DNA from 3 places in the Streptomyces sp. NBC_01012 genome. Region 3 is predicted to be linked to each of the others. Evidence: riboswitches for the same ligand, from Rfam matches in the RefSeq annotation. Region 3 holds a riboswitch; each other region holds the start of a gene.
The links. Region 3 has a riboswitch for thiamine pyrophosphate ahead of thiO (glycine oxidase ThiO). Riboswitches for the same ligand answer to the same signal wherever they lie in the genome.
Positions count from the first base shown of each region.

Region 1: it holds a riboswitch for thiamine pyrophosphate, as region 3 does, so the genes downstream of both, OG623_RS08615 (thiamine ABC transporter substrate binding subunit) here and thiO (glycine oxidase ThiO) in region 3, are expected to answer to the same signal.
Region 2: it holds a riboswitch for thiamine pyrophosphate, as region 3 does, so the genes downstream of both, thiC (phosphomethylpyrimidine synthase ThiC) here and thiO (glycine oxidase ThiO) in region 3, are expected to answer to the same signal.

Region 1 is NZ_CP108688.1:2,002,717-2,008,745, reverse strand. It holds gene pyrH (UMP kinase) at 1-349, shown strand, start outside; gene frr (ribosome recycling factor) at 465-1,022, shown strand; gene OG623_RS08625 (phosphatidate cytidylyltransferase) at 1,022-2,110, shown strand; gene rlmN (23S rRNA (adenine(2503)-C(2))-methyltransferase RlmN) at 2,206-3,312, shown strand; TPP riboswitch at 3,387-3,503, shown strand; gene OG623_RS08615 (thiamine ABC transporter substrate binding subunit) at 3,577-4,671, shown strand; gene OG623_RS08610 (ABC transporter permease) at 4,743-6,029, shown strand, end outside.
Region 2 is NZ_CP108688.1:3,784,941-3,790,969, reverse strand. It holds gene OG623_RS17110 (IclR family transcriptional regulator) at 1-445, shown strand, start outside; gene OG623_RS17105 (SsgA family sporulation/cell division regulator) at 547-984, shown strand; gene OG623_RS17100 (YibE/F family protein) at 1,001-2,356, opposite strand; TPP riboswitch at 2,428-2,561, shown strand; gene thiC (phosphomethylpyrimidine synthase ThiC) at 2,554-4,362, shown strand; gene OG623_RS17090 (DUF885 domain-containing protein) at 4,526-6,029, shown strand, end outside.
Region 3 is NZ_CP108688.1:5,909,858-5,915,886, reverse strand. It holds gene thiE (thiamine phosphate synthase) at 1-477, opposite strand, end outside; gene OG623_RS26610 (Rv2175c family DNA-binding protein) at 623-988, opposite strand; gene OG623_RS26605 (NAD(P)/FAD-dependent oxidoreductase) at 1,061-2,299, opposite strand; TPP riboswitch at 2,382-2,494, shown strand; gene thiO (glycine oxidase ThiO) at 2,492-3,694, shown strand; gene thiS (sulfur carrier protein ThiS) at 3,691-3,951, shown strand; gene OG623_RS26590 (thiazole synthase) at 3,954-4,748, shown strand; gene pknB (Stk1 family PASTA domain-containing Ser/Thr kinase) at 4,876-6,029, shown strand, end outside.

The DNA of each region.
Region 1 (6,029 bases), 3.9 Mb from region 3:
GATCTTCGGTGCCGGCATGGGGATGCCGTACTTCTCCACCGACACGACCGCGGCCCAGCGCGCCCTGGAGATCGACGCCGAGGCGCTGTTGATGGGGAAGAACGGCGTGGACGGGGTCTACGACTCCGACCCGAAGGCCAACCCCGACGCGGTGAAGTTCGACGCCCTGGAGTACGGCGAGGTGATCGCCAGGGACCTCAAGGTCGCCGATGCCACCGCCATCACGCTCTGCCGTGACAACCAGCTCCCCATCCTCGTCTTCGAACTGACCCTGGAGGGCAATATCGCCCGCGCGGTCAAGGGTGAGAAGATCGGCACACTGGTGAGCGACCGGAGCACCCGGGTCTGACGGCCCAGAAGATGGACAACGGCCTGCCGGTCGGACACCGTGCAGGTGAGGACGCGACGCAGGATCCGCAGGACCCGACGATGCCGGGTCCGCTCAAGACACGCAGGAGCACGTGGTGATCGAAGAAATCCTCCTCGAGGCCGAGGAGAAGATGGAGAAGGCCGTCGTGGTCGCGAAAGAGGACTTCGCCGCGATCCGTACCGGCCGTGCGCACCCGGCGATGTTCAACAAGATCGTCGCCGACTACTACGGCGCGCTGACCCCGATCAACCAGCTCGCCTCGTTCTCGGTTCCCGAGCCGCGCATGGCGGTGGTGACCCCGTTCGACAAGACCGCTCTGCGCAACATCGAGCAGGCGATCCGTGACTCCGACCTCGGAGTCAACCCGAGCAACGACGGCAACATCATCCGTGTGACGTTCCCGGAGCTCACGCAGGACCGTCGCAAGGAGTACATCAAGGTCGCCAAGAACAAGGCCGAGGACTCCAAGATCTCGATCCGCTCCGTCCGCCGCAAGGCCAAGGAGTCGCTCGACAAGCTCGTCAAGGACAAGGAGTCCGGCGAGGACGAGGTCCGCCGTGCGGAGAAGGAGCTCGACGACACCACCGCGAAGTACGTCGCGCAGGTGGACGAGCTGCTCAAGCACAAGGAAGCCGAGCTGCTCGAAGTCTGATGAACGACTCTTCCTGGGGCGCCCCGCAGGGACCCGGCTACGGGGCCGCACCCGAGATGGGGCGCGCTCCGGCGGGTCCTGCCTACGATGTGCACGGCGCCCAGCAGACTCGGCCCATGCCCATCGTGCCGGACGCTCCCGACGCAGGTAGAGACGCTGACGACCGCGACGACCGGAGGGGGGACGCCGCGCGCATCAGCGGCCCCCTGTTCCGTGACGAGAAGCCGCAGGAGCCCATGTCCACCCCGCCGCCGTCCACCCCGCCGCCCAAGAAGCGTGCGGGGCGTGATCTGCGCGCCGCCATAGGGGTCGGTGTCGGCCTCGGCGCTCTGGTCGTCGGCTCCCTCTTCATCGTCAAGGCCGTCTTCGTCGGTGTGATCGTGCTGGCGGTGGTGGTCGGGCTCTGGGAGCTCACCTCCCGGCTCAAGGAGCGCAAGGGCATCAACGCCCCGCTGGTGCCCCTCGCCGTCGGTGGCGCCGCGATGGTGGTCGCCGGCTATGTACGGGAGGCCGAAGGGGCCTGGGTCGCGATGGCGCTCACGGCCCTCGCGGTGCTCGTCTGGCGGATGACGGAGCCCCCGGAGGGCTACCTCAAGGACGTCACGGCGGGTGTCTTCGCCGTGTTCTACGTCCCGTTCCTGGCCACGTTCGTCGCGATGATGCTCACCGCGCACGACGGCGCCTGGCGGGTGCTGACCTTCCTCCTGCTGACCGTGGTCAGCGACACCGGCGCGTACGCCGTCGGCTGGCGCTTCGGTACGCACAAGCTGGCACCCCGCATCAGCCCCGGGAAGACCCGCGAGGGCCTGATCGGCGCGGTCACCTTCGCGATGGTCGCCGGCGCCCTGTGCATGGAGTTCCTGATCGACGACGGGAGCTGGTGGCAGGGTCTGCTGATGGGCCTCGCCGTCGCCGCCAGCGCCACGCTGGGGGACCTCGGCGAGTCCATGATCAAGCGGGACCTCGGGATCAAGGACATGGGCACGCTGCTGCCCGGCCACGGCGGCATCATGGACCGGCTCGACTCGCTCCTGCCGAGCGCCCCGGTCGTATGGCTGCTGCTCGTGCTGTTCGTCGGATCCGGCTGATCACGCCCTGAGGGGCCTGCCCGCTCGGCCGGTCCTCGGGGCGGGTCCTCGGGGCCGGTCGGACTTACTCGTACGTCTGCGACACTGGAAGAACCATGCCTAAGCCCGGAGAACTCCAGTTTGTCGCGCCCCGTGGAGCCAAGCGGCCGCCGCGGCACCTCGCCGACCTCACACCCGACGAGCGCAAGGAAGCAGTCGCCGCGACCGGCGAGAAGCCCTTCCGTGCCAAGCAGCTGTCACAGCACTACTTCACGCGGTACGCCCACGACCCGGCGGAGTGGACCAACATTCCGGCGGCGTCGCGGGACAAGCTCGCCGAGGCGATGTTCCCCGACCTGATGTCGGTGATGCGCCACATCAGCTGCGACGACGACACCACCCGTAAGACGCTGTGGAAGCTGCACGACGGCACGCTCGTCGAGTCCGTCCTCATGCGGTATCCGGACCGGGTGACCATGTGCATCTCGTCCCAGGCGGGCTGCGGGATGAACTGCCCGTTCTGCGCGACCGGGCAGGCGGGACTCGACCGCAACCTGTCGACGGCCGAGATCGTGCACCAGATCGTGGACGGCATGCGCGCCCTGCGCGACGGCGAGGTACCCGGCGGCCCCGCGCGGCTGTCCAACATCGTCTTCATGGGCATGGGCGAGCCGCTGGCCAACTACAAGCGCGTGGTTGGGGCCATCCGCCGGCTGACGGACCCCGAGCCGGACGGCCTGGGGCTCTCGCAGCGCGGGATCACCGTGTCCACGGTGGGCCTGGTCCCGGCGATGCTGCGCTTCGCCGACGAGGGCTTCAAGTGCCGTCTCGCGGTCTCCCTGCACGCCCCGGACGACGAGCTGCGCGACACCCTGGTGCCCGTGAACACCCGCTGGAAGGTCCGCGAGGTCCTGGACGCCGCGTGGGAGTACTCGGAGAAGTCCGGCCGCCGTATCTCCATCGAGTACGCGCTGATCCGCGACATCAACGACCAGGCCTGGCGCGGCGACCGGCTCGGCCGGCTGCTCAAGGGCAAGCGGGTGCACGTCAACCTCATCCCGCTGAACCCGACCCCGGGCTCCAAGTGGACCGCGTCACGGCCCGAGGACGAGAAGGCGTTCGTGGAGGCCATCGCCGCCCATGGTGTGCCGGTCACCGTCCGCGACACCCGCGGCCAGGAGATCGACGGGGCCTGCGGGCAGCTGGCGGCGGCCGAGCGCTGAGGCGGTCCGGGCGTACGTGATCCGGCCGGTCCGGCGTGATCCGGCCGGTGTAGCCTGGCCCGGAAATCAACTTCATATTCCGACAGGGGAGCGCCACAGCGCTGAGAGTGCGGCACCGAGTACAGGTCGGCCGCAGACCCTCTGAACCTCGCCCGGGTCATTCCGGGTAGGAAGTTCGGACCTTACTCAAGCTGTTGCGCCCTGCCCGCTCACCGAGCGGGCGGGGCCGCGTCTCTTCCTGGTCACCTCCAGGAGGAAAACACCATGAACACCACGACGAAGTACGCGGCGACGGCGCTCGCCGCCGCCCTCGGCGTCAGCACACTAGCGGGCTGCGGCGGCTCCGACGGCAAGGCCTCCGGCGACACGGGGGCCGGCTCCAGGACCGTCACGCTCGTCAGCCATGACTCGTTCAACGCCTCGGACGCCGTCCTGAAGGCGTTCACGAAGGAGACCGGTTACACGGTCAAGGTGCTCAAGAGCGGGGACGCCGGTGCGGCGCTCAACCAGGAGATCCTGACCAAGGGCTCCCCGCGCGGCGATGTGTTCTTCGGCGCCGACAACACCCTGCTCTCCCGCGCCCTGGACAACGACCTCTTCACGCCGTACGAGGCGAAGGGCCTCGACCGGGTCGACACCGGCACCCAGCTCGACGCGGACAAGCACCGCGTCACGCCCGTCGACACCGGCGACATCTGCGTCAACTACGACAAGAAGTACTTCGACGACAAGAAGCTCGACCCGCCGAAGACCTTCGGCGACCTGCTGAAGCCCGCGTACAAGAACCTGCTGGTCACCGAGAACGCCGCGACGTCGTCGCCCGGACTCGCCTTCCTCCTCGGCACGGTCGCCACCCAGGGTGAGAGCGGCTACCAGGACTACTGGAAGAAGCTGAAGAGCAACGGCGTCAAGGTCGTCGACGGCTGGGAGCAGGCCTACAACGAGGAGTTCTCCGGCTCCGCAGGCGGCAAGAAGGCCAAGGCCGACCGGCCGCTCGTCGTCTCGTACGCCTCCAGCCCGCCCGTCGAGGTGGAGTACGCCGATCCGAAGCCGACCGAGGCCCCGACCGGCGTCGCCACCGGCACCTGCTTCCGCCAGATCGAGTTCGCCGGTCTGCTGGACGGCGCGAAGAACGAGGCGGGCGGAAAGGCGCTGCTGGACTTCCTGATCAGCAAGCGTTTCCAGGAGGACATGCCGCTGAACATGTTCGTGAACCCGGTGGTGAAGGACGCGAAGCTGCCGAAGCTCTTCACGGAGTTCGGAGCGACCGTCGACAAGCCGGCGACCGTGTCCCCCGAGAAGATCGCCAAGAACCGTGAGCAGTGGGTCCAGTCATGGTCCTCGCTCGTCGTGAAGTAGCCGCGCGGCCCGCTCGCCGGGGAAACGCGGGGCGCGGGAACGCACGCGGGAACGCGGTGCGGCTCGGCCTCATGGCCGTGCCCGTCGCGTTCTTCGGCCTGTTCTTCGCCTACCCGGTCGTCTCGATCGTCGGCCGGGGGCTGAAGTCCGGAGGCGACTGGCAGTTCGGCCGGATCGGCGCGGTGCTGGGCCGGTCCGACATCCTCGACGTCCTCTGGTTCACCACCTGGCAGGCCCTCGCGTCGACCGTGCTCACCCTGCTGATCGCACTGCCGGGCGCCTATGTGTTCGCCCGCTTCGAGTTCCCCGGCAAACAGCTCCTGCGGGCCGTCGTGACCGTGCCGTTCGTCCTGCCGACCGTCGTCGTGGGTACGGCGTTCCTGGCGCTGCTGGGACGCGGCGGGTTCCTCGACGAGCTCTGGGGCGTCAGGCTCGACACGACCGTGTGGGCCATCCTGCTCGCCCATGTGTTCTTCAACTACGCGGTCGTCGTACGGACCGTCGGCGGCCTGTGGTCCCAGCTCGACCCCCGCCAGGAGGAGGCCGCCCGGGTGCTCGGGGCCGGCCGCATCGCCGCCTGGCGGCGAGTGACGCTGCCCGCGCTGGCGCCCGCCGTCGCCGCGGCGGCTCTGATGGTGTTCCTCTTCACCTTCACCTCCTTCGGTGTCGTCCAGATCCTCGGTGGCCCGTCCTACTCCACGCTGGAGGTGGAGATCTACCGGCAGACCGCCCAGCTGCTGGACCTGCCGACGGCCGCCGTGCTGACCCTGGTGCAGTTCGCCGCGGTCGGAGGGATCCTCGCCGTCCACGCCTGGACCGTACGGCGACGGGAGACGGCCCTGAAGCTCGTCGACCCGGCGCAGACCGCACGGCCGCCCCGCGGCGCCGGCCAGCGGGCGCTGCTCGGCGGCGTACTGCTGACCGTGCTGCTCCTCATCCTGGTGCCGCTCGGGGTGCTGGTGGAACGCTCGCTGGACACCCCGGGCGGCTACGGATTCGACTTCTACCGCGCCCTGCGGTCCGCCGGTGCCAACGGCTCCACGTTCCTGGTCCCGCCGCTCGACGCCATCGGCAACTCCCTGCGCTACGCGCTGGTCGCGACCCTCATCGCCCTGGTGATCGGGGGCCTCGCGGCCGCCGCGCTGACAAGGCGGGCGGGCAGGCTGGTGCGTGGCTTCGACGCCCTGCTGATGCTGCCGCTCGGGGTGTCGGCGGTCACCGTCGGCTTCGGCTTCCTCATCACGCTTGACAAGCCGCCGCTCGACCTGCGTACGTCATGGATCCTCGTGCCGCTCGCACAGGCACTGGTGGGCGTCCCCTTCGTCGTACGGACCATGCTTCCCGTCCTGCGCGCGGTC
Region 2 (6,029 bases), 2.1 Mb from region 3:
CCTCTACAAGGACGGCGAGATCGAGATAATCGCTGTCGCCGAGACTCCGGCCGTCTCCGCGGTGCACGAATGGGCCTCGTTCCGTGAGACGGGCCATGCCCACGCCCTCGGTCAGTGCCTCCTCGGGCAGCTGGACGAGCGTGCGCGTGAGGATCATCTGGACCGGCACCCAGTCCGGCCGCTGACCCGTTACTCCGTGAGGGACCGTCAGGCGCTGCTGCACCGGCTGCGGACGATGAAGCGTACGGAGCCCGTCATCGAGCGGCAGGAGTACGCCTTGGGGACGGTCTGCGCGGCCATTCCGATCACTGTCGGTTCCGCCGTGGCGGCCATGGCTGTATCTCTCCCCCTGCATCAGGAAGAACGGTTGCGCCCCGCAGTCGAACAACTACGCTGCGAAGTGACGACTCTCTTGCGCTCGTTCGTGTTCTCTATCAGTATCTGAAAAATCACTCCTTGTGATCTGCTATCGCGTGCACCACGATGGCGTCAATAGGGCCATGGGGGATCATTCCTGGCCAGTTTCATCTACTGCGGGGTTGAACGATGCGCGAGTCGGTTCAAGCAGAGGTCATGATGAGCTTCCTCGTCTCCGAGGAGCTCTCCTTCCGTATTCCGGTGGAGCTCCGGTACGAGGTCAGTGATCCGTACGCGATCCGGATGACCTTCCACCTGCCGGGTGACGCCCCCGTCACCTGGGCATTCGGCCGTGAGCTACTGCTCGACGGTCTCAACAGCCCCAGCGGCGACGGCGATGTGCACATCGGCCCGACCGAGCCCGAAGGGCTGTCGGATGTACACATCCGCCTTCAGGTCGGTGCGGACCGTGCGCTCTTCAGGGCCGGCACGGCACCTCTTGTGGCATTTCTCGACCGTACGGACAAGCTGGTGCCGCTGGGGCAGGAGCACACGCTGGGTGACTTCGACGGCAATCTGGAAGAGGCGCTGGGCCGCATCCTCGCCAAGGAGCAGAACGCCGGCTGAAACAGGAAGGTCCGGCTCACGCCTTGCGGCGCCGTCCCCTCCCGGTCCGCGCGGGTGCAGGAGCTCCGGCTCCCGCGCCGAGCCCCGTGCGGTCCGCGGAGACCACCAGGGCAGCGAGCGCCGTCGTCACCGGTACCGAGGCGACCAGCCCGATCGATCCGACCAGGGTACGGACGATCTCCTCGGCGACCAGCTCGCTGTTGGCCACCGTGCCGACGCTGCTCTGCGCGATGGAGAACAGCAGCAGCAGCGGAAGAGCCGCGCCGGCGTAGGCGAGTACGAGTGTGTTGACGACCGAGGCGATGTGGTCGCGCCCGATCCGGATACCCGCCCGGTAGAGGCCGCGCGCGCCCATGGCCGGATCGGCCTGGTGCAGCTCCCAGACCGCCGACGTCTGGGTCACGGTCACATCGTCGAGCACACCGAGCGAGCCGATGATCACACCGGCGAGCAGCAGGCCGCTCATGTCGATGTCCGGGTAGAGCCCATGGATCAGACCGGTGTTGTCGTCCGTGTTCCCGGACAGGACGGCCCAGCCGATGAAGAGCGAGCCCAGCAGCCCGATCAGCACCAGCGAGATGAGTGTGCCGAGGACGGCCACGGAGGTGCGGGCCGTCAGTCCGTGGCAGGTGTAGAGGGCGATCAGCATGATGGCGCTCGCCCCGATCACCGCGACGACCAGGGGATTGGAGCCCTGGAGGATCGCCGGCAGGATGAACAGGGTCAGCACGGCGAAGGAGACGGCGAGCGCGACCAGCGCCATGAGTCCGCGCAGTCTGCCCACCACGATCACCGCGAGGGCGAAGATCCCGGCGAGCAGAGCCATCGGGAACGCGCGGTCCACGTCGGTCACCGAATACTGCAGGTCCCGGGGCGCGTCGGGAGCGTACGCCACGACCACCCCCTGGCCCTCGCGCAGTTGTCGCGGGGCGTCGGGCTGGACGACCTCGACGAACGTACGGCCCTTGTCCTTACCGCTGGTCACCTCGACCGTGGCCTTCTTGCACTTCCCGGTCTGCTCGTTGACCGCTTCCTGACCGGCCGCGGTGGACGTGTCGCCGGTCGCCGGCACCTGCGAGGCGTTGACATCCGCGCAGTTGACCGACACGACCTTCGTGACCCGCCCGTCCTGGGTCTGCCGGTCGAAGCCGACACCCGTGCGTTCATGGGCCGGCGCACCGCCGGGCCAGAAGGCCACGAGGCCGACGACGACCGCGGCGGCGAAGGGGATCAGTACAGCCGCGATGACCTTGCGAAGGTGCTTGGACACCGGCGCTGCGGGGCCGTGGCTGTGGGTGTGGCCATGCGCATGGCTCTGGGTGCTGCCTGATGCGGGGCCGTGGGGTTCGGGGGCACTCGGAGGGGACGTCACCCGGCGATCATCCCAAGAACCGGGGAGGCCCTCTGGCCAGCGCGCCAGAACGAGGGTTAGCGTGGGGACGCATTTGTACACGCGGGAGCTCGGAGCACCGGGCTGAGAGGGCGCTGACCTCCGTATATCCATACGGGACACGCTGCGCCGACCGCCGAACCTGTTACCGGGTAATGCCGGCGTAGGGAGTAGGTCTCATGACCACAGCGGACGCACGCACGCCTGCCTCGAAGCGGAACGCGCAGAACGACGAGGCCGGGAAGTCCATCGGCTGGCACAAGGGATACATCCAGGGCTCACGCCCGGATCTCCGGGTGCCGGTCCGCCAGGTGCACCTCACCAACGGCAAGGACGTGACGCTGTACGACACGTCGGGGCCGTACACCGACCCCACCACGGACACCGATGTACGCCGGGGGCTCGCCCCGCTGCGACAGCACTGGATCACCGCCCGCGGGGACACCGCGGAGTACGCGGGCCGCCCCGTGCGCCCCGAGGACGACGGGCTCAAGCACACCTCCCCGAGGGGCGGCCTGCGCAATCTCGACGCGGTCTTCCCCGGGCGCCCGCGGCAGCCGCGCCGCAGCCGGGACGGCGGTCCCGTCACCCAGCTCGCGTACGCCCGCCGGGGGGAGATCACCCCGGAGATGGAGTACGTGGCGATCCGGGAGAACGTCGAACCCGAGGTCGTGCGGGAGGAGATCGCGGCGGGCCGGGCCGTCCTGCCCGCCAACGTCAACCACCCGGAGATCGAGCCGATGATCATCGGCAAGCGCTTCCTGGTGAAGGTCAACGCCAACATCGGCAACTCCGCGGTCACCTCCTCCATCGAGGAGGAGGTGGACAAGATGACCTGGGCCACCACGTGGGGCGCCGACACGGTCATGGACCTCTCCACCGGCCGCAACATCCACACCACCCGCGAGTGGGTCCTGCGCAACTCCCCCGTGCCGATCGGCACGGTCCCCCTCTACCAGGCGCTCGAGAAGGTCGACGGCCGGGCCGAGGAGCTGACCTGGGAGATCTACAAGGACACCGTCGTCGAGCAGGCCGAACAGGGCGTCGACTACATGACGGTGCACGCCGGCGTCCGGCTGCCGTACGTCCCGCTGACGGCCCGCCGCAAGACCGGAATCGTCTCGCGCGGCGGATCCATCATGGCGGCGTGGTGCCTGGCCCACCACAAGGAGTCGTTCCTCTACGAACACTTCGAGGAGCTCTGCGAGATCCTCGCGGCGTACGACGTGACGTACTCGCTGGGTGACGGGCTGCGCCCCGGCTCCATCGCCGACGCCAACGACGAGGCGCAGTTCGCCGAGCTCCGGACGCTCGGTGAACTCAACACCGTCGCCAAGCGGTTCGGTGTGCAGACGATGATCGAGGGCCCCGGGCATGTCCCGATGCACAAGATCAAGGAGAACATCGACCTCCAGCAGGAGATCTGCGAGGAGGCCCCGTTCTACACCCTGGGCCCCCTCACCACGGACGTCGCGCCCGCGTACGACCACATCACCTCGGGCATCGGCGCGGCGATGATCGCCTGGTGGGGGACTGCGATGCTCTGCTACGTCACGCCCAAGGAGCACCTGGGGCTGCCCGACCGCGACGACGTGAAGACGGGTGTCATCACGTACAAGATCGCCGCCCATGCCGCGGACCTCGCCAAGGGGCATCCCGGGGCGCAGGAGTGGGACGACGCGCTGTCGGACGCGCGGTTCGAGTTCCGCTGGGAGGACCAGTTCAACCTGGCGCTCGACCCCGACACCGCACGGGAGTTCCATGACGAGACGCTGCCGGCCGAGCCGGCGAAGACGGCACACTTCTGCTCGATGTGCGGGCCGAAGTTCTGCTCGATGAAGATCTCCCACGACATCCGGCGGGAGCACGGCGTCGGACCCACGGTCGTCGACACCGAGTTCGACGCGGAGGCGCTCGCCGGTATGGCGGAGAAGTCCCAGGAGTTCGCGGCCAGGGGCAACCGGGTGTACCTCCCGCTGGCCGACTGACACCCTGCGGAGCAGGCGCTGTTCCGGTGGGGCGGACGAAGCCCCTCCGGAACAGCGCCTCCCGGAGGGCGCCGCCCACGGGCGTGGTCCGGTTCCCTGGGTTCCGGACGGCCGGCTGTCCGAGAGCCCGGCGCGGGGACCTGCGGCGCGTCAGGATGTCCCCATGCCCATCGAATCGGTCACCCCGCGCAGCATCGCCGACAGCCACCTCGATCAGGTGGCCGCGCACAACCCCATGACGTCCGCCTGGCTGGGCCTCGACCGGGGCGACGACCGGCAGCCGGACCTCTCGCCCGAGGGCTTCGAGGCGCTCGCCGATGTCTCCCGCCACAGTCTCGCCGCACTCGACGCCGCGCCTGTACCGGACGATCCCGCTGAACAGGCCTGCGCCCGGCTGCTGCGTGAACGCCTCACCGCCGAGCTCGCGATGCACGACACCGGCGAGAACTTCCGGCAACTGCGCACCGTGGGCGCGCACGTCGACCAGATACGGACGATCTTCACCCTCATGCCCACGGCCACCGACGAGGACTGGGCGGCGGTCGCGGGGCGGCTGCGCAATCTCCCCGGCGCGCTCGACGGATACCGGGCCACCCTCACCGAAGGGATGTCCCGCGGTCTGCTCGCCGCCCCACGGCAGGCTGCCGGGATCATCGGCCAGCTCACCGACTGGACCGGGGAGGCCGACCGGCAGCAAGGTGGCGGCGGTGCCGGATGGTTCGCGGGCTTCGTCGCGGGCGGCACCGACCGGATGCGCATCGAGCTCGACGCCGCAGAGCTCCGGGCCACCGCCGCGGTCTCCGAGTTCCGCGACTGGCTGCGCGACACCTACGCCCCCGCGGCGGCGGACACCCCGGACGCCGTCGGCCGGGAGCGCTATCTGCACGCCGCCCGCCACAACACGGGTGCCGAGCTCGATCTGGACGAGGCCTACGCCTGGGCCTGGCACGAGTTCCACCGGACGCTCGCCGAGATGCGCGTCGAGGCCGAGCGGGTCCTGCCCGGCGCCACGCTCCTCGATGCCATGCACCACCTGGACGAGCACGGCCACGCGGTCAAGGGCGAGGAGGCCATCCGTGACTGGTTGCAGCAGCTGATGGACGAGGCGGTGGACGCCCTGGACGGCAGCCACTTCGACCTCTCGGGGCCGATCCGCAAGGTCGAGTCCCGGATCGCGCCGGCGGGCAGCGCCTCCGGGCCCTACTACCAGGGTCCCAGCCTCGACTTCAGCCGCCCCGGACGCACCTATCTGCCCACCCTCGGCCAGGAGAGCTTCCCGACCTGGCAGCTCGTCAGCATCTGGTACCACGAAGGCGTCCCTGGGCATCATCTGCAACTCGCCCGGTGGGCCGCGGTCGCCGACCGGCTCAGCCGCTACCAGGTCACCGAGGGCATGGTCAGCGCCAACGTCGAGGGCTGGGCCCTGTACGCCGAACGCTTCATGGACGATCTGGGCTTCTATTCCGAACCCGCGCGCCGCCTCGGCTTCCTCGACGGGCAGATGCTGCGCACGATACGGGTGATCATCGACATCGGGATGCACCTCGAACTCGCCATCCCCGCCGACTCGGGCTTCCACCCCGGCGAGCGCTGGACCGCTTCCCTCGCCGCGGAGTTCATGGCCACGTACAACGGCAGCCCGGCCGCCCGCCGCGCATCGGAGATCG
Region 3 (6,029 bases):
CGAGGCGGCGTAGCGCACGAGGCCGAGGCCCGGGGCGTGCCTGCCGGGCTTGGTGGGGGTGGGCCAGCAGGGGCCCGTGCAGAAGTAGTCGACGCCCGGCTGGGCGACGGCGGCGTCGACCTCGGCCTCGGCGTGGGTGGAGCGGCCGATCACCACGTCGTCGCCGACGACGGCGCGGGCCGCGGGCACCGGCAGATCGCCCTGCCCGAGGTGCAGCACGTCGGAGCCGATGGCATGGGCCACATCGGCACGGTCGTTCACGGCGAGAAGCGCTCCGTGGCGCTTGGCTGCGTCGGCGAGGACCGCGAGGTGTTCGAGCTCCTCGGCCGCCTCCATGCCCTTGTCCCGCAGCTGCACGATGTCCACCCCGCCGGACAGCGCGGCGTCGAGGAACTCCGGGAGGTCACCCTGCCTCTTGCGGGCGTCGGTGCACAGATAGAGCCGGGCGTCGGAAAGCCGGTCACGGAGCGTGGACATGGTGAAATCCCCCGTCGGTGCGTAGTTCGGTGCGTCGTTGGATCGGCCGGATCGGCCGGATCACTTCGGATGTGCCGGAAGCCCCATGACAGCGGGGTGCGGGCCGTGTGTGTCACGGCCCGCACCCCGCCTCACGGTTGTCCGGTCAGACGGCGAGCGCCTGGGCCCGGCGCTTCACCTCCGTACCGCGATTCTCACTCAGGGCCTGCGCCGGGGTGCCGGGCAGGCTCGGGTCGGGGGTGAAGAGCCAGTCCAGCATCTCTTCGTCGTTGTAGCCGTCGTCCCTCAGGAGCGTCAGGGTCCCTGCGAGACCCTTGACCACCCTGGTGCCGTCGATGAAGGCGGCAGGCACCTGGAGCGTCCGGTTCTCACCACGTCGCACGGCGATCAGCTGGCCTTCCTTGACCAGCTGCCGTACGCGCGTCACCTCGACATCGAGCATTTCCGCGATGTCGGGAAGGTGGAGCCAGGCGGGGACGAGAGCATCGATCTTTGCGTCAATCTCGGTCACAAGGACAAGCGTGCCATCCCGGACCGACAGTCGGTAGCCGGGCAGGGCGTACGAGGCGGGTGGTCGGTGCCCTCAGGCGTTCCGCACCGTGGATTTCAGCGGTACGGAGGAGTCCGCGGCCCGCGCCGGATCGATGCGCGCCCCCGCTTCGACGAGCTTGCGCCCCTGTGTCAGGTCACGGGGCCTGCTGACGGCCAGTACGGCGACCAGCACCCCCTGCCGCAGCCAGAGCACCGTCCAGGACGCCTCGGCCGGGTCGCCCCGCCACAGCAGCGTGTCGGCTCCGGCGTGATGGCCGGCGTACTGCACGAAGCGGCCGAACTGCTCGGACCAGAAGTAGGGCACCGGGTCGTACGTGCCCGCCTCACCGCTCGCGAGGGCGGCGGCGACCGTCCTGGGCCCCTGAAGGGCGTTGTCCCAGTGATGGACCAGCAGCCGCTCGCCGTAGCGGGCGGAAGGGAAGGAGGCGCAGTCGCCCACCGCGTGGACATCGGGCAGCGAGGCGCGCAGCGAGCTGTCCGCGACGACCGAGCCGTCCGGGCCGAGCTCGATGCCCGAGCCCGCGAGCCACCCGGTGGCGGGCCGGGCGCCGATGCCGACGACCACCGCCCCCGCGGGGATCACCCGGCCGTCCGACAGATGGACGGCGCCCTGTCCGACGCGGGCGACCCGGGCGCCGGTGAGGAGATCGGCTCCGCTCTCGGCGTACCAGCGGGTCATCGGCGCGGCGACCTCGGCGGGCAGCGTGCCCGCCAGGGGACGGTCCGCGGCCTCCACGACGGTGACCACGCAGCCGGCGGCGCGGGCCGCCGTGGCGAACTCGGCGCCGATCCAGCCCGCTCCGACGACGACCACGTCGTGCTGTTGGTCGAGGATGGGCCGCAGCCGCGCGGCGTCGTCGAGGGTGCGCAGCAGATGGACACCGGGCACGCCGTCGGAACCGGGCAGTGCGACGGGTTCCGCGCCGGTGGCGATGACCAGCGCGTCGTAGGGGACGGGGCCTTCCAGGGTGTCCACCTCGTGCGCGCCGGCGCGCAGGCCGGTCACATGGAGCCCCAGGCGCAGGGTGATGTCCAGGGCCTCGAAGTCGATGTCGAAGGCGGAGTGCTCCGCCTCGCCGAGCAGGATCGCCTTGGAGAGCGGCGGCCTGTCGTACGGCTGGTGCGGTTCCGCGCCGATCACGGTGACCCGGCCCGTGAAGCCCTGTTCGCGCAGGGCCACGGCCGTCTGCACACCGGCCATGCCGGCGCCCACGATCACGACGGCGCGCGCCGGCTGTCCCGGTGCCGGTTCCGGTGTCTGCTCGCTCACCCGTCCACCCTAATGACCTGAAGGGGCGCCGGTTCCCGGGCCCGTGTCCGGCTGTCGGGGGCGGGGTCTAGGCTGGCCACCGTAAGAGACTCGCGGGAGCCCGGACGTACCGGGCTGAGAGGGAGGCTGACCGGCCTCCGACCGTACGAACCTGATCCGGGTCATGCCGGCGAAGGGAGGGGCTGGACGCCCATGCGTATCTCCACGAGCAGCTCCGACGTCCTGGTCGTCGGGGGCGGCATCATCGGTCTGGTGACCGCCTGGCGGTCCGCCCAGCAGGGTCTGAGCACCACGCTGGCCGATCCGGGACCGGGCGGCGGCGCGGCCCGGGTCGCGGCCGGGATGCTCGCGGCCGTCACCGAACTCCACTACGGCGAGCAGACGCTGCTCGGCCTCAACGTGGCCTCCGCGGCGCGCTATCCGGCGTTCGTCGCCGAGCTGGAGGAGGCGAGCGGGCAGGAGACCGGCTTCCGTGCCTGCGGCACCCTGTCCGTCGCGCTGGACTCCGACGACCGGGCGCATCTGCGGGAGCTGCACGCGCTGCAGCAGCGATCCGGGCTGGAGTCCGAGTGGCTGAGCGGCCGTGAGTGCCGCCGGCTGGAGCCGATGCTCGCCCCCGGCGTTCGCGGCGGGCTGCGGGTCGACGGCGACCACCAGGTGGACCCCAGGCGGCTGGCTTCGGCCCTGCTGACCGCGTGCGAGCGGGCGGGGGTGGACTTCCGCCGCGCCTGGGTCCAGCGGCTCTCCGTCACGGACGGCAGGGCGACGGGCGTCGTCCTTGCGGACGGTACGCGGCTCGCCGCAGGCCAGGTGGTGCTCGCGGGCGGCAGCCTCAGCGGCCGGCTGGAAGGGCTGCCCGAGTCGGTCGTGCCGCCCGTACGCCCGGTCAAGGGGCAGGTGCTGCGGCTGACCGTGCCGCCCGCGTACGCCCCCTTCCTGAGCAGGACCGTGCGGGCCGTCGTACGCGGCAGCCATGTCTATCTGGTCCCGCGTGCCAACGGCGAGCTGGTGGTCGGTGCGACCACCGAGGAGCTGGGCTGGGACACCACGGTCACCGCCGGCGGGGTGTACGAGCTGCTGCGGGACGCCCATGAGCTGGTGCCCGGCATCACCGAGCTCCCGCTGACCGAGACCCGGGCCGGTCTGCGCCCCGCATCGCCCGACAACGCGCCGCTGCTGGGCCCCACCGCGCTGCCCGGTCTGCACCTCGCCACCGGGCACCACCGCAACGGGGTGCTGCTGACCCCCGTCACGGGCGAGGTGATGGCCGAGGTGCTGACCACGAGCGAGCTGCCCGAGCTCGGCCGCCCCTTCTCGCCGCGCCGCTTCGCCGCGGACGCCAGGCCACGTTCCCCCGAAGACACCGCCCACGCGTCGCAGGAGCAGCCCGTATGACACAGCCCGTGCCCGCCACCGGTCCCGCATCCGTGTCCGCCTCCACATCCGCATCCGTGTCCGTGTCCGTCAACGGGGAAGACCGCGCCGTCCCCGTGGGCACCGCGCTGGACACCCTGGTCGGGGCGCTGACCACCGCGCCCTCCGGGGTCGCCGCCGCGGTCAACGAGGCCGTCGTCCCGCGTGGACAGTGGTCCGCCACCACGCTCGCCGACGGCGACCGCGTCGAGGTCCTCACCGCGGTCCAGGGAGGCTGACCATGTCCGACGATCTCTTCACCCTGGGGCCCACCGCGTTCTCGTCCCGGCTGATCATGGGAACGGGCGGGGCGCCCAGCCTCGATGTGCTGGAGCGCTCCCTGATCGCCTCGGGCACCGAGCTGACCACCGTGGCGATGCGCCGGCTCGACCCGACCGTGCAGGGCTCCGTGCTCTCCGTCCTGGAACGCCTCTCCATCCAGGTCCTGCCGAACACGGCGGGCTGCTTCACGGCGGGCGAGGCCGTGCTCACCGCCCGGCTGGCCAGGGAGGCGCTGGGCACCGACTGGATCAAGCTGGAGGTCGTGGCCGACGAGCGGACCCTGCTGCCCGACCCCGTCGAGCTGCTGGACGCCGCCGAGATCCTGGTCGACGACGGCTTCACGGTCCTGCCGTACACCAATGACGACCCGGTCCTGGCCCGCAAGCTCGAGGACGTGGGGTGCGCGGCGATCATGCCGCTGGGCTCCCCCATCGGCTCCGGGCTCGGCATCCGCAATCCGCACAACTTCCAGCTGATCGTCGAGCAGGCCGGGGTCCCGGTGATCCTGGACGCCGGCGCGGGCACCGCATCGGACGCGGCGCTGGCGATGGAGCTGGGCTGTGCCGCCGTGATGCTCGCGTCGGCGGTGACCCGGGCGCAGGAGCCCGAGCTGATGGCGGCGGCGATGCGGCACGCGGTGGACGGCGGGCGCCTGGCGTACCGGGCGGGACGCATCCCGCGCCGTCATTTCGCCGAGGCGTCCTCACCCGTGGCGGGCCGCGCGGTGCTGGATCCGGAGCGCCCGGCGTTCTGAGGTCCGGGCAGCCGCGGCTCCCTCCCGTCACAACATGCACATGTCCCTGTCACGGCTCGGCACCGGAACGGTCCCCGGAACACCTGGCCCATCCCGTCGTGTCCGTGGCAGCTCGTAGACTCGCACCGTGGACACGACCCTCCAGGACCCCCTCGTCGGGCAGCTGCTCGACGGCCGCTACCGGATCGACGCACGCATCGCCGTCGGTGGCATGGCCACGGTCTACCGGGCCATGGACACCCGGCTCGACCGGGTGCTCGCCCTCAAGGTGATGCATCCGGCGCTGGCGACCGACGCGGCGTTCGTCGAGCGCTTCATCCGCGAGGCCAAGTCCGTCGCCCGGCTCGCCCACCCCAATGTGGTGGCCGTCTTCGACCAGGGCGCCCAGGGCGCGTACGTCTACCTGGCGATGGAGTACGTCGCCGGGTGCACCCTGCGCGATGTCCTGCGCGAGCGCGGGGCGCTCCAGCCCCGGGCCGCGCTGGACATCCTCGAACCGGTACTGGCGGCTCTCGGGGCCGCGCACCGCGCGGGCTTCGTCCACCGCGACATGAAGCCGGAGAACGTCCTGATCGGGGACGACGGCCGGGTGAAGGTCGCCGACTTCGGGCTCGTGCGCGCGGTGGGCACCTCCACGGACACCACCGGCTCGCTGCTCGGCACGGTCTCGTATCTCGCGCCGGAGCAGATCGAGCAGGGCACGGCCGACACCAGGTCCGATGTGTACGCCTGCGGTGTCGTGCTCTACGAGATGCTGACCGGCGGCAAGCCCCACAGCGGGGACACCGCCGCCCAGGTCATCTACCAGCATCTGAACGAGGACGTCCCGGCGCCTTCCCGCGCCGTTCCCGGCCTGGCCGCCGGTCTTGACGAGCTGGTCGCAGCCGCGACGGCGCGCGCCCCTGGCGGCCGTCCGTCCGACGCCGTGGCCCTGCTGGCCCGGTCCCGTGAGATACGGGCGGCCCTCACCGACGAGCAGCTCGACGCGATGCCTCCGGGTGCCGTCTCGGTCGAGCACGACGCGGCCGATGACCGTACGAGCGTGATCCCCCGGGTGATCCCGGCAGGCCAGGGCACCGCGCACCACACCAGCCGGCTGGACATGCCCCCGTCCTCGCCCCGCCGGCCCGGGCGCGGGCGGCTCGGACCGTTCGCGGTCCGTGGCCGGCGCGGGATGCTCGCCGTGGTCGTCGCCGTCCTGCTGGTGCTGGGGACCGGCGCGGGCGTCTGGTACATCAACTCGGGCCAGTTCACCCGGGTCCCGTCCCTCCTGGGCCAGAC